DNA from 4 places in the Rhizobium sp. S163 genome. Region 1 is predicted to be linked to each of the others. Evidence: predicted binding sites of a transcription regulator. Region 1 holds the regulator's gene; each other region holds the start of a gene.
What was found. Region 1 encodes LexA, which represses DNA repair genes until DNA is damaged. Its sites were predicted from a motif close to TGTTCNNNNTGTGTTCNG; they were not measured.
Positions count from the first base shown of each region.

Region 1 (3,506 bases):
CAGGCTGAGCGGCTACGGCCTGCCCGCCAACCTGCTCGCCATGCCCGTCATCTCCTTCATCGTCATGCCCTTCGGAATGCTCGCGATGTTGGCGACGCCCTTTGGCCTCGATGCGGCGCCATGGATCGTCGCCGGCTTCGGGCTGGATCTGGTGATCGATATCGCCAAGATGGTTTCCGGCTGGGGCGGCAGTGTCGATATCGGGCGGATACCGGAGTGGTATTTTGCGCTAGCCGTCCTCGGCTTCCTCGTCTGGGGTCTGATGCGCACACGCCTGCGATGGATCGGCGCTGCGGTTGCCGCGCTAGCAACGCTTGTCGTCGTCCTGCTCCCGGCCGCACCGGCGCCAGAGCTGGTTGTCTCCGAGGATGGAAGCCTCGTGGCATCAGTCAAGAGCGACAGCCTCGCCAGCAACCGCGAACGGCCGCCCGACTTCATCTTCGGGCAATGGCAGCGCGCGCTCGCCATCGAAGACCACAAGCCGCCCGAGATGCTCGACGGCGAGGCCTTGCCCATTCTGAGAAGGGGCGAGCCAAGGCCAAGACTGACGTTGAAACAACAACGCGAAGCCCGCGCCATGATGCGCGCTGCTGCGGCTTCCACAAACGACAATGGCTTCCAATGCCTCAAAACGGCCTGGTGCGTGACAGCGCTCGACAGCGGCTACATCATCGCGACGCTCGAAAACGCCGCCTATCTCGGTCCCGCCTGCGATGTGGCCGATATCGTCATCACGCCGGTGCGCCTCCGCCAGGCGACATGCCGCTCCGGCGCAATGCTATTGACCGGCGAAACCCTCAGACGATCGGGCGCCGTTGAAATCCGCATCGACGAGCAGGGGACACCCGTCGTCAAAGCAGCCTATGAAAGTCTCGGTCGCCCCTGGATGCGCCATCGCGCCTATGACTGGCGCAACGACAGCTTCAGCGATGATCCGTCACCACTCAGTGATACCGGCGAATAAGCCCGACGAGCTTGCCCTGAACCTTGACGCGGTCAGGCCCGAAAATGCGGGTCTCATAAGCCGGGTTGGCCGCCTCAAGCGCGATCGACGCGCCCTTGCGGCGGAAACGCTTCAGCGTTGCCTCTTCATCGTCGACAAGCGCCACGACGATATCGCCGGGGTTGGCGGTGTTGCCGTTGCGGATGATGACGGTGTCGCCGTCGAAAATGCCGGCTTCGATCATCGAGTCGCCCTTGACCTCGAGCGCATAATGCTCGCCGGAGCCGAGCATGTCGGCGGGGACGGTGATGTCGTGGGTGTTGTTCTGGATCGCCGAGATCGGCACACCGGCAGCGATGCGGCCCATGACGGGAACGGAAGCCGAGTTGCCGTTGTCGGCGCTTGGCGCGGCTTTCGGGGCAGGGGCTGCGGCCACCGGCTGCGGTTTGCCGAGGCTGCCCTCGATGACGCTCGGCGAAAAGCCGCGTCGCGGCTGCAGGCTCGGATTATAGGCCTCCGGCAGCTTGATGACCTCAAGCGCGCGCGCCCGGTTAGGCAGCCGGCGAATGAAGCCGCGCTCTTCCAGAGCCGTGATCAGCCGGTGAATGCCGGATTTTGATGCGAGATCGAGTGCATCCTTCATTTCGTCGAAGGATGGCGGAACGCCCGACTCTTTCATCCGCTCATGAATGAACAGAAGCAGTTCTTGTTGCTTGCGTGTCAGCATCGAAATGAACCCCAGAGTCGTGAAACAAAGCCAGAACGGACACTATATGTTCCATATGTGTTCCGCAAGTGCCTAAATTTTCGTAAAACTTGGCTCGGAATCGTCGCGATTTTGCACTTCATTCGATTTAACCGCGCTCGCCTCTTGCATTGTGGCGAAAGCCAGCGCACATCTCTGCCGATTTCGGGAGGATTTGCTGATGCGTGACCCCCATCCTCTGGACCACGTGGTGCTGCCGGTCGTCAATATCGAGATGGCGCGCGAGCGCCTGGGCAAGCTCGGTTTCACCGTCGCCGTCGATGCGCGGCACCCATTCGGCACCGAGAATGCCTGCGTCTTCTTCGCCGACAAAACCTATCTCGAGCCGCTCGGCGTCGCCAGTCTGGAGACTTACGAGGCGGCCATAGGAGACGGCAACGTTTTCACCGCTCGCGACCGCGCCTTTCGCTTCCGCTGCGGCGACGACGGCTTGTCGGCTATCGTCTTCGGCACGCCGGATGCCGATAGCGATCACGCCCGCTTTACTGCCGATAGCATGAGCGGCGGCGACATGCTAGAGTTCGCCCGGCAGATGAAGATGCCGGATGGTTCCGAGGCGACCGCCGCGTTCCGCCTCGCTTTCGCGGCCGATCTACGCGCGCCCGATTTCTTCCTCTTCGCCTGCCAGCGCGTCAACCCCCTGCCCAGCGACCGCAAGGCGTTGGAAACGCACGCGAACGGCGTTTTGGGCATCTTGTCGATCGTGCTCTCGTCGTCCGATCCGAAGGCGTTCGCGCCGCTGTTGCAGTTGGCGTCTGATGCGCAGGCGACCCGCGAGGAGGCGTTCGGTGTCAGCCTCGATGCCGGCAACGCCTGTATCAATATCCTGTCGCCGGATGGCTTGAACGCCTACTACGATCTCTCCGAGCCCAAGGCCGATCGCGGCTTGCGCGGCGCGGCGATTGTCTTTTCCGTTGCCGATCTCGCCGTGACAGAGGCGCATTTGGCTGCTAACGGGATCACCTATACACGCAAGAACAATCGAATTCTGGTGAAGGCCGCACCCGGCCAGGGTGCGCTCTTCGCCTTCGAGGAGAAACGATGACTGAAACCAATTCCGAAGTGGCCGTTGGCGAAGGCGCCGGCCGTGTGGTGTTTTCCAACGCCGGCAAGCTGTCGCTGATCGCCGGCCCCTGCCAGATGGAAAGCCGCGACCATGCCTTCATGATCGCCGGCACGCTGAAGGAGCTCTGCGACAAGCTCGGCATCGGCCTTGTCTACAAGTCCTCCTTCGATAAGGCCAACCGCACGTCGCTGTCGGCCCAGCGCGGCATCGGGCTTGAAACGGCGCTTGAGGTGTTCGCCGATCTCAAGAAGGAATACGGTTTTCCTGTCTTGACCGACATCCACACCGAGGAGCAGTGCGCCGAAGTCGCCACTGTCGTCGATGTGCTGCAGATCCCGGCCTTCCTTAGCCGGCAGACGGACCTGCTGGTCGCCGCCGCCAAGACCGGCCGCGCCATCAACGTCAAGAAGGGCCAGTTCCTGGCGCCTTGGGACATGAAGAACGTGCTTGCCAAGCTGAATGCCAGCGGCAACCCGAACATCATGCTGTGCGAACGCGGCGCTTCCTTCGGCTACAACACGCTGGTCTCCGACATGCGCTCGCTGCCGATCATGGAAGCCATGGGCGCGCCTGTTGTTTTCGACGCGACCCATTCGGTGCAGCAGCCGGGCGGGCAGGGCGGCTCCAGTGGCGGGCAGCGCGAATTCGTGGAAACGCTGGCGCGTGCCGCCGTTGCCGTCGGTGTCGCCGGTGTGTTCGTCGAGACGCACGAAGATCCCGACAACGCGCCG
Region 1 is NZ_JAUDSA010000003.1:154,635-158,140, forward strand. Features, by position in the region: gene QTL96_RS00860 (ComEC/Rec2 family competence protein) at 1-964, shown strand, start outside; gene lexA (transcriptional repressor LexA) at 945-1,670, opposite strand; gene QTL96_RS00870 (VOC family protein) at 1,870-2,754, shown strand; gene kdsA (3-deoxy-8-phosphooctulonate synthase) at 2,751-3,506, shown strand, end outside.

Region 2 (3,506 bases), on a different contig from region 1:
GGCATAATGCTGTGCTTGTTGGGCCATGGGTCTCGCCTCCCAATACTGGAGCTTCGGCCATAGGATCGGCCTCACCCAAAAATCGTACCTGCCGGCCAAGAATTCAACCCGTTTCTTGCGCGTCGCGAATTTGCAGTCAGCCGTGTGCCTGGCGGGGCTCGGCGTCTTCCTGCGCCGGCTTTGCGAGATCCGGGCGGAGCTTGGCGAAGACGGCGTCGAAACCGGCGGCGATCTTTTGCGGCTCGTAGCGACGTGCGGCGTCAAGGGCTGCGCGCGACAGCGCCGGAATAGCCTCTGGTTTTGCCGCCATGGAGGCGATCTCGGCGGCGAGCGCCTTGTCGTCGCCGGGATCGAAGAGATAGCCGTCCTTGCCCGGATCGATCGATTCCGGGATGCCGCCGGAGCGGGCACCGATGACGGGGACGCCCTGCGCGAAGGCTTCGATCACCACGCGGCCGAAAGGTTCGCGGAAGAGCGAGGGCACGACGAGAACGTCGATCTGAGGGAAGAAATCCTCAGGCTTGGTCCAGCCGAGGAACTTCGTATTCTCGCAGGGAAATTTCTGCGGCAGCGACTTCGAATAATCGCTCTTGGCACTGCCGGCGATGACGAAGCGGACGTTCTGGTCGTTGACCAGCCGGTGGGCGGCGCTGGCCAGCGTATCGAGGCCCTTCACCGGATCATGCACGCCGATGAAGCCGAAGCGCATCGGCCCTTCCGGCGCTTTGCGCGGTTCGCTGCGAGCAATCGGCGGAACGGCGCCGGGCACGCGTTGGGTGCTGGCATTGGGGAAATAATCATGCTCGGTGTGGCGGCCGATGATGAAATCGGTCTCGCCGACCACCGCATCGACATAGCGCGAGAAGAATTTCTTGCCGTAGGATGAGACCTGGCAGGAGGAACAGGCGCGCACGCAATTGTCGTCGCCACGCCGCATGCTGGCCTTCCAGCAGAGCAAAAAGGCGCTGCGCAGGATGTGGCAGACCGGCACGCCTGAACGCTTGGCGGCCGCCCAGGTGGCGACATTGATGTTTTCGATGCTGTCGGTCAGCACAATATCCGGCTTGAAACGGCGGATTTCGCGGCGCATCACCAGATAGGCGCGCGGATTGAAATTCTCCAGCGCATGCCAGATCAGCTTCTTCCAGCCCGGCCGCGGCAGGCGGTAATTCCAGTCGATATTCAGCGTCGTCAGGCGATGCACGGGCACGCCGTCATAGACCTCGTGCCTGTCCTCGCCCGAGACGTTGACGACTTCGAGGTCGTGGCCTGCGGCGATCAAGAGCTTGGCGACCATCATGGCCGAAATCGGGCCGCCGCCATCGATGAAGGGCGGAAAGGCCGCGCAGGCCATCAGGATACGCATGTACAGTCTCCCGGCATCGATCTCAAATGTTCTTCTTTTGTTCTTGCTTTCCTCAATTCACCTGCTACCATCCCTGCGTTCCCTGGATAGACAGAGGCGGGGCGGATGCTCCGGTGGTTGGTCATGCACGAACAGAACACGCAATCGTCCTTCGATTTCGCAAGCCGCACGATGCACCCGAAATCGTCAAGATTTGGCAAAGAAACCCTGTTTTTCGCGATCCTGCCGGATCCCGACGCGCGCCAGGCCTGCCTGGAGATACAAGCACGCCTGCAGAGGGAGCACGACGGGCTTCTCTCACCCATGGCGCCCGAGCGGCTGCACATTTCGCTCTACGGCGTCGCCAGCGCCGAGAAGATCAAGGACGAGATGATCTTCGCGGCTTGCCAGGCGGCGTCGGCGGTCGATGCCTGCCGCTTCGATCTCAGCTTCGACCATGTCGCGACATTCAGAACCGCGTCGCGCAACGCCATCGTCCTCTCAGGCAATGGCGGTCGGGAACTTCTGCGACAGCTGCATATCCAGATCGGTATCGAGATGCATGCGATCGGCTGCGACCCGCATGTGAAAGCCGATTTCCAGCCGCATGCGACGCTGTTTTATGCTGACGAGACGGTGGCAAAGACTGTGCTTGCCGCGCCTGTCATCATGCCCGCGCGGGAGTTCGTGCTCCTGCACAAGCGGCCGGGTGAGCCGGCTTACGAGCCTATCGCGAGTTGGCCGCTTCGCGAACGCGGCTGACCGCTTGCCTCATGTATCGGAACGCGCTTAAAGCTGCTGCAGCAATGACAGCAGCAGCGGAGACAAAGATGGATAGGTCCGAGATCATCATTTCAGGCGATACGGCGGGAATGGAGTGGCGGCTGCCGGTGCTGCGCTTCAAGGGTAGCGACCCGAAGGCGCCGAAGATCTATATCCAGGCGGCGCTGCATGCCAACGAGCTGCCGGGCACGGCGCTGGTGCATTTTCTCTGCGAAAAGCTGCGCGCGGCCGAAAGCGCCGGCGAGATCCTGAGCGATATCACGATCATCCCGCACGCCAATCCTGTTGGTGCGGCGCAATCGCATTTTGGCGAGCTGCAGGGCCGGTTCGATCTTGGGACGCGCACCAATTTCAACCGCGAGTTCCCGCTGATCTCGGTCAAGGATCGCGACGGGCTGGTGGCCGAGCTTGATCGCTACAACGCCGTCGACCGGCTGAAGCGGCAGCTGATGCATATGGCGCTCGAAGCCGACCTGGTGATCGACCTGCATTGCGACGATGAATCGCTGCAATATGCCTATATCGACGAGGCCTTCTGGCCGGAGGCGGCCGATCTCGCCGCAGCCCTCGACATGGAAGCGGTGCTCCTGTCGGATGGCGAAAGCTCGGCCTTCGAAGAGGCGGTCGGCTATGCCTGGAAGCACGAAACGCAGGAGAAGAAGACGCGGCTGCCGGGCAAGCTTTCGGTCACCGTCGAGCTTCGCGGCATGCGCGACGTCTATCCCGACATGGCGAAGAAGGATGCCGAGGGGCTGTTCAACTTCCTCGCCGCGCGCGGCGCCATCGCCCATCAGGTCACGCTTGCGCCCTTCGCCGGCCCTGCCGTGCCGCTCGACAATATCGAGATGATCCGCGCGCCTGAAGCCGGCACTGTCCTGTTCCATCGCAACATCGGCGAGGAGATCAAGGAAGGCGATCTCTTGGCGACCATCCTCACCCGGCCGGGTATGGCCGATGGCGCAATCGAAGTGCGCGCGCCGCAGGCCGGGCTGATCGTCACCCGCACCTCGTCGCGCCTGGTGCGCCGCCGCGCCGACCTGATGAAAATTGCCTGCGGGGCGGCCAGCAAGGTTGTGCGCAAGCCGGGCGCGCTGGAAAACTGAGCGTCCTCGCATTGGGGCTGCGAACCGATTGGGAAGAACCGAATGACCGTCACCATCTATGGCATCAAGAACTGCGACACGATGAAGAAGGCCCGCACCTGGCTGGAAGAGCACGACGTCGTCTATGATTTCCACGACTACAAGGCATCAGGCATCGACCGGGCGCATCTGGAGAAGTGGACGCAGGAAGCGGGCTGGGAAACGGTGCTCAACCGCGCCGGCACGACCTTCCGCAAGCTGCCGGATGACGCCCGCGAAAACCTCGATCGCGAGAA
Region 2 is NZ_JAUDSA010000018.1:229,613-233,118, reverse strand. Features, by position in the region: gene QTL96_RS16660 (methylated-DNA--[protein]-cysteine S-methyltransferase) at 1-27, opposite strand, end outside; gene QTL96_RS16655 (glycosyltransferase) at 137-1,366, opposite strand; gene QTL96_RS16650 (2'-5' RNA ligase family protein) at 1,490-2,107, shown strand; gene QTL96_RS16645 (succinylglutamate desuccinylase/aspartoacylase family protein) at 2,152-3,231, shown strand; gene QTL96_RS16640 (ArsC family reductase) at 3,274-3,506, shown strand, end outside.
Region 2: QTL96_RS16650 (2'-5' RNA ligase family protein) is a predicted target of LexA. The motif match lies at 1,394-1,411, and genes of this name have one in related genera.

Region 3 (3,506 bases), on a different contig from region 1:
TTCCTGCCAGTGTGTCGGATCGGCAAGCCAGCTGGGCCGATTCGATACATAGGTCCACGTCCTTATCTGCGCGATTCGCGCCGAAAGCGTGTCAATTTCACCGTCAGTTCGATCTGCGCGGTGCACTTGTTCGGCAAGGAAATTCTCATTTACCGTGCCATAGCGCACGAGATCGGAAAAGAGGGTCGCGATCAGATCGGCGTGCTGGGCCGGCGTAATGCGCCGATAATCCGGCAGCGCGCAGGCCTCCCATAGCTTTTCGACCCTCGCAGGGGTATCCGCCAGATCGCGGATCTCGGGATAGCGCGACAGCTGCTCCAGCGCCTGCTGGTCGACAGCCGGCAGCGCGCGCGTCAGGCCGGGCACGCGTGGCCCGGTTTCAAGGCTGGCGCGAAGCGTCTGGATCGACTTGAAATCGAGGTCCGTGGTGCGCCACTGCAGCACCTTGACGTTGTCAAAGTGGTGGCCCTCGATGCGGCCGACCAGCTCCTCGTCGAACGGATCGACATGGCCCGTCACACCGAATGTACCGTCGCGCAGATGGCGTCCGGCGCGTCCGGCGATCTGGGCAAGCTCGGCGGGATTGAGATTGCGGAACTGGTAGCCGTCGAACTTTCGGTCCTGGGCGAAGGCGACATGGTCGACATCGAGGTTGAGCCCCATGCCGATCGCGTCCGTCGCCACCAGATATTCGACGTCGCCTGCCTGGTAGAGCGCGACCTGGGCATTGCGGGTGCGGGGGCTCAGCGCGCCGAGAACGACGGCCGCGCCGCCGCGCTGGCGGCGGATGAGCTCGGCGATCGCATAGACCTCATCGGCCGAAAAGGCGACGATGGCGGAGCGCTGCGGCAGGCGGGTAATCTTCTTCTGGCCGGCGTAAAGCAGGTGCGACAGGCGCGGACGCTCGACGACGGTGATGCCGGGAAGCAGATGCTGGAGGATCGGCCGCATGGTGCCTGCGCCGAGCAGTAGCGTTTCGTCGCGACCGCGCAGATGCAGGATGCGGTCGGTGAAGATGTGGCCGCGCTCGAGATCGCCGGCGAGCTGCACTTCGTCGATGGCGACGAAGGCGGCCTTGGTTTCGCGCGGCATCGCTTCGACGGTGCAGACGGAGTAGCGTGCATTCGGCGGCGAGATCTTCTCCTCGCCGGTCACCAGGGCTACGTTGTGGACACCAACCTTTTCGCAGACACGGGTATAGACCTCGCGCGCGAGCAGGCGCAGCGGCAGGCCGATGATGCCGGTACCGTGGGCAACCATCCGCTCGATGGCATAATGGGTCTTGCCTGTATTGGTTGGACCGAGCACCGCGGTCACGCCGCGCCCACTCAGTATCATCGGCTGCGATGTCAGTGTCTTTGTCCTGCAGACGGGGCGGGGGTGCCCCGGGGGTAAAACCAAGCTCCTGATCCGAAGCAGACAAACAAATGGACAGCCGTTGGCGCAAACGCAAGGGCTGATTTCAATTTCACCGGCGGATTTTAGCTCTCGCGAATAGCTTGTGGAATGCTCGCATAACGATTCGGAACAGCAGTAGAACGAATCGGAGACGAATCGCTGACTCCCGATGATTCAGGGTTTGTTCACTGCTAAGTATTGATTTTGAATCACTTTTTCCCACCAGATGCTGAATCGGATGATTCTCGCTTGGCGTGTACAGGCTTTTTTGTTCGGCGGATAAGGAAGGGGCGTGTAGCGGTGACTTCGGTTCCGCCCGAAATGTAAAAAATCCGTTTCGAAGCGGGCTCGATCAAATCCGGAACAAAGGGAAGACGAATCAGCGACTTTGCCGGCTTCCCGGTTTGTTCACGACAACCTATTGTGTTTTATGGAAATTTTAACCATAGGCGCAAATGCGCCTTTGGCGCCGCGCCTCGGCAGCGTCGACGCGAGGATGCCAGATGACGTCGGCTTGCCTGCTGAAAAATATTGTCCTGTTGGAAAAAATCGGCGGAACCAAAAGCCGGCTTACGTGTTTCTCGCTCATTCAAACTCGAAATGCGCTGAGGTCACGGGATATGCTTGGAACCATACTACTCATTATCCTTATTCTGCTTTTGCTCGGAGCTCTGCCGAATTGGGGCTATAGTCGCAGCTGGGGCTATGGACCTTCTGGCGGTTTGGGCCTAGTTCTCGTCATTATTATCATTCTTGTACTCATGGGCCGTATCTAAGCGCCCGAAAAACCTGGGAGAAATGTCATCATGATGAAGAAGATTGTACTCATCGGCGCCCTGGTCGGCGCGCTCGCATCCTGCACGGCCACGGAACAAGGCACCGCGATCGGCGCCGGCACCGGCGCTGTCATCGGCGGCGCGGTCAGCCACAGCTGGGGTGGCGCGGCGGTCGGCGCCGTTGCCGGTGGTCTCGCCGGCGCGCTCATCGGCCAGTCGGTCGAACGCCGCGGCTACTGCGTCTACCGCGACCGCTACGGCCGCCGCTACGAAGCACGTTGCCCGCGCTAAAGGCTTTGGCCTGAGCGATCAGGTCTACGGATAAGAAAAGGCGTCGGTTTTCCGGCGCCTTTTTTGTTGTCTTGTAGTTGGGAAAGACTGCCAAAGAAAAAGGCCGCATCGCGGGGCGATACGGCCTTTGAAGCTTCGGTCGGCGCCGGATTAGTTCTTGGCGCGCTCGACGTAGGAGTTGTCTTCGGTCGCGATGACGACGCGGGTGCCGGCGTCGATGTGCGGGGGAACCGAGGTGCGGACGCCGTTGGAGAGCATAGCCGGCTTATAGGAAGACGATGCCGTCTGGCCCTTGACGACCGGCTCGGTTTCGGTGATCTCGAGTGTCACATGGCGCGGCAGCTGCAGCGCGAGCGCTACACCTTCGTGCATGGACAATATGCAGACCATGCCTTCCTGCAGGTAGGCCTTCTGGTCGCCCATGGTTTCGACGTCTACGACGACCTGGTCATAGGATTCCGGGTTCATGAAGTGGAAGCCTTCGCCGTCCTCATAGAGGAACTGGTGGTTGACGTCTTCCACGAAGGCGCGCTCGACCTGCTCGGTCGTGCGCCAGCGCTCGGAGACCTTCACGCCGTCGACGATGCGGCGCATGTCGACCTGGGTGACCGGCGTGCCCTTGCCCGGGTGGAAGTTGTTGGCCGTCAGAACGACGTAGAGCTTGCCGTCCACATCGAGGACGTTGCCCTTGCGGACGGAAGAGGCGATGACCTTGACCATAAGAGTTCCTTGTAACTCGGCTTTTGGCGTCGTAGAGGACTGTCGAAATGGCCCCAGAGACGCAATCAGGTGTTCTTTGGGGGCGCAACTAACCTAAAATCCGGCAAATAGCCAGCCCTTGCGTTGGTTGATCCGGTCAGGACAGCATTCGATGAAACCCTCGATCGCCAAAGCGTCTCCCTGGTGGACGCCCAGTGTGCATGCCGACCGCCGACCGTTCCTGATCGGACGCAACCGGATTCAGGCGGCTCTGCGCGGCTATTTCGCCCGCGAGGACTTCATCGAGGTGGATACGGCGACACTGCAGGTGTCGCCTGGAAA
Region 3 is NZ_JAUDSA010000038.1:278,160-281,665, reverse strand. Features, by position in the region: gene QTL96_RS30320 (helicase-related protein) at 1-1,338, opposite strand, end outside; gene QTL96_RS30315 (DUF3309 family protein) at 2,019-2,174, shown strand; gene QTL96_RS30310 (YMGG-like glycine zipper-containing protein) at 2,205-2,465, shown strand; gene efp (elongation factor P) at 2,616-3,185, opposite strand; gene epmA (EF-P lysine aminoacylase EpmA) at 3,337-3,506, shown strand, end outside.
Region 3: QTL96_RS30320 (helicase-related protein) is a predicted target of LexA. The motif match lies at 1,524-1,541, and genes of this name have one in related genera.

Region 4 (3,506 bases), 680 kb from region 1:
CCCGATCGAACCACAGCTCCCGCGATACCGGGTCGATGATGCCATAGGGGCCTGTAACGCAGGATGGAAAGAGGTAGGCGGCGACGACCAGAACCGCGACGGCCGGAATTGCCAGGGCAAGGAGCCGCATGAAAGGCCCCGCGCGATCACGCTGGATCGCCACGCCCGCACCGAGAACGACGGAGAACGCCGATAGCAGGAAGATGTAGGGGGCGGAGAAGGCGTCGCATTGCGTCGAGACGGCAGCGGCGGGACCGAGGAACGCCATGGCGGATACAAGCGTGACGATCACCATCGAGACGGATGCGGCGACAAGGACGGTACGAACCCCGGCGACATTTCCGATGTAGCAGACAACGAGCCCGGCATAGGCGATCACGACGAGCGGAAGACACTCGAGGCCGATCACCGTCGAGATCGCCGCACCCGCGCCGATCATCAGCCCCCCTGCCCGATCCCATCGCACCAGCCCCGCGACGATCATCATGAGAGCGACGATCTGGACGTTATGGTGATCGATACGACCCGGCGTGAACTCCAGCACGCCCATGCTCATGAGAACGGTGGCGAGCATCAGCGACAGCGTGAGCGCCGTCTCCGTCAGCGAAAACCCTGCAAGCAGGCGCCGTGCAGTCGTCGCGACCAGCAGGCAGCAGAGCGAAAGCAACATCGGCGGCCAGACCTGGAAGGCAACGGAGAGTGCCTGCGCGGTCGGCATGAAAGGCTGCAGCAACCAGGCGATCGCGACATAAGGGAGATCGACCAGCCGTGACCATGGCGACACGTAGGTCGCCGGCATCGAGATGAAGGGAAGCGACAGATCGAACCAGTGCCCCTGCGGGGACATCAGATGCCGGATCTGGAGTTCGCGCAACTGATCGTCGATATCGCTGACGAACCTTATCCCATCAGCGAGATCGAACAGCACCATCGCGAGCGCGGTCGCATAGACGATCAGGAACATGCGCCATAACGGCATCTCTCCTGCAGCAGTCTGATCGCTTTCAGATGCAACTATGTCGGACATTCGTCGTCACTCGAGCTGTTGGTCACCGCCAGCCCGAGACGATAGACGTCAAAAATTGAGATTGTCCTACGACCTCAAAAACCCGCTGCGTCGACGACACCCTCGTTGCAGCCGAAGGATGTCCGGCCCGCGCCCTGGATGAGATCACCGAGATCCTTGCCCTTCCCGCTGGTCGCATCGGCGGAGAGACCGATCGTCAGTTCGCTGATCACGCGGCTGTTGCCGGCGCGGCGGCAGCTCATCTTTACCCGGTCGCCGGCGCCGGGGCCGAAGCTCCTGTCGAACGCCGCCTTGATCGCGTCTCCAGTCAGTGACTTGCCGATATTGGCGGCGAACAGTTCCTGGACGGCGGATCCGTTCAGGTCCTCGATCAATCTCACCGCATCGGCGAAGTAGGCGTCGGCGCTCATGCCGGTGCAGGTGCCGTGCTTGGTCCATTCATGCCGCTCGAGCGCCGATTGCGTCCCAGGCATGACCTTGTCGAGCGATGCCTTCGTCTCGGCCGAGAGTTTTACCTCCGGCAGGTCCCTCCAATCGCCACCCTTGTCGGCGGAGCGATCAGCGTCGGAAACGCCGCAGTAATCCTTGCGCATCGGCCAGAGCCCGTGCAGCGAGAAGTTCTTGGCGTCGTAGCGGTCGCTGCCTTGACTGGCGCATTCGGCCTTGCGCTGGTTGGTCTGGCAGAAGGCCGGCTGCCAGCTGGCAGCGAGAATGAAGCGCGTGCGCCCGCCGCCCTCCTGCGCAAAAGCCGGGACGGCCATGATCGACAACAGGAACAATGCGATGACGCGAAAAACGAGATTGCCCATACTCATCCCCACAAAGAACAATTCATGAACATGAAAGCACGCGATGCATCGGCAGGCAAGCGGCAAAACGGCAGATACGAAAATCTCCGGCACAACCTATCCCGCCTGTTGCATTTGACCGCTGTTCTGGTCTTCTCCCGCCACGGAGGAAATCATGTTTGCAGAAACCCGGCGCCTCGACCATGCGGGCGCTTCACTGGCCTATCACTATCAGCAGCCCGAAGGCACTGAGCGCGGCATTCTCTTGATCAGCCATGGACTAGCCGAGCACTCGAAACGCTACCAGCGCTTTGCGCAAGCGATGGCTTCGCGCGGCTATCACGTCTACGCCCACGACCATCGCGGCCACGGCGAGACCACCGCGCCGGACGCGCCGATCGGCCGCTTCGCAAGGCGTAATGGCGCGAGCTACGTTGTCGACGATATCGAGGCGATGCGCGACGAAGCGGCGACCGAGCATCCGGGCCTGCCGATCATCCTCTTCGGCCACTCCATGGGCGGGCTGATCGCGCTCAACGCGGCCGTCACCTACCCGCGAAAATTCGACGCCGTCGCCGTCTGGAACTCGAACTTCAATCCGGGCTTGGCCGGCCGCGCCGCGCAGGCGATCCTCCTGATCGAGCGCGCGCTGAAAGGCTCCGACGTCCCGAGCGACCTGCTGCCGAAGCTCACCTTCGGCACCTGGGCGAAATCGGTCGCCAACCGCCGCACCGATTTCGACTGGCTGTCGCACGATCCCGAAGAGGTCGACAAGTATGTGGCCGATCCGCTCTGCGGCTTCGGCGCCTCCGTCTCGCTCTGGCTCGACCTCTTCGAGCTCACCTTCCGGGCGCCGCAGAAAGAACATCTCGCCCGCCTGCCGACCGAGACGCCGATCCACCTGGTGGGTGGCGGCCAGGACCCGGCGACGGAGAATGGAAAAGCCATTCTCTGGCTGTCAAACCATTTGAAAACCCATGGCTTCTCCCGTATTAGCACTGAGATATATCAGGACATGCGCCACGAGACCTTGAACGAGATCGGCGCCGACGCGGCCATATCGGCATTCGCCGATTGGTGCGATCAGGCAACCGCGCGTTCCGTGGGCGGCTGATCCCGCTCCCTACACCAAAACCAGAGAATACCGTCATGAGCAGCAACGCGGCACCCGGCACCAGCAACACCCCATCGGAAGTGATGATGGGGCTGATCCTGATGTTCGTCTCGGTGCTGCTGTCGCCCATCATCGACATCTTCTCCAAGCTTGCCATCAGCACGGTTCCATCCGCCCAGATCACCGCGGCGCGCTTCGGCGTGCAGGCGCTCTGCATGCTGCCCATCGTGCTCTGGCGTCACAACCTCACCGAGATCACCTGGAAACAGAGCTTCTTCCACGCCATCCGCGGCGCCATCATCACCGTCTCGATGATCTCCTTCGTCACCACGCTGAAATACATGGCGGTTGCCGATGCCATCGCCATTTTCTTCGTCGAGCCGATCATTCTGACGATCCTGAGCAGCATCTTCCTCAAGGAAAAGATCGGCTGGCGCCGCTATACCGCCTGCGGCGTCGGCTTCTTCGGGGCAATCCTCATCATCCAGCCGAGCTTCCAGGAGGTCGGATACGTCGCGCTGCTGCCCGTCGTCAGCGCGATCTGCATCGCCATCTCCGCCATGATGAACCGGGCGCT
Region 4 is NZ_JAUDSA010000003.1:832,850-836,355, forward strand. Features, by position in the region: gene QTL96_RS04335 (hypothetical protein) at 1-1,027, opposite strand, end outside; gene QTL96_RS04340 (ribonuclease) at 1,102-1,836, opposite strand; gene QTL96_RS04345 (alpha/beta hydrolase) at 1,991-2,929, shown strand; gene QTL96_RS04350 (DMT family transporter) at 2,965-3,506, shown strand, end outside.
Region 4: QTL96_RS04340 (ribonuclease) is a predicted target of LexA. The motif match lies at 1,850-1,867, and genes of this name have one in related genera.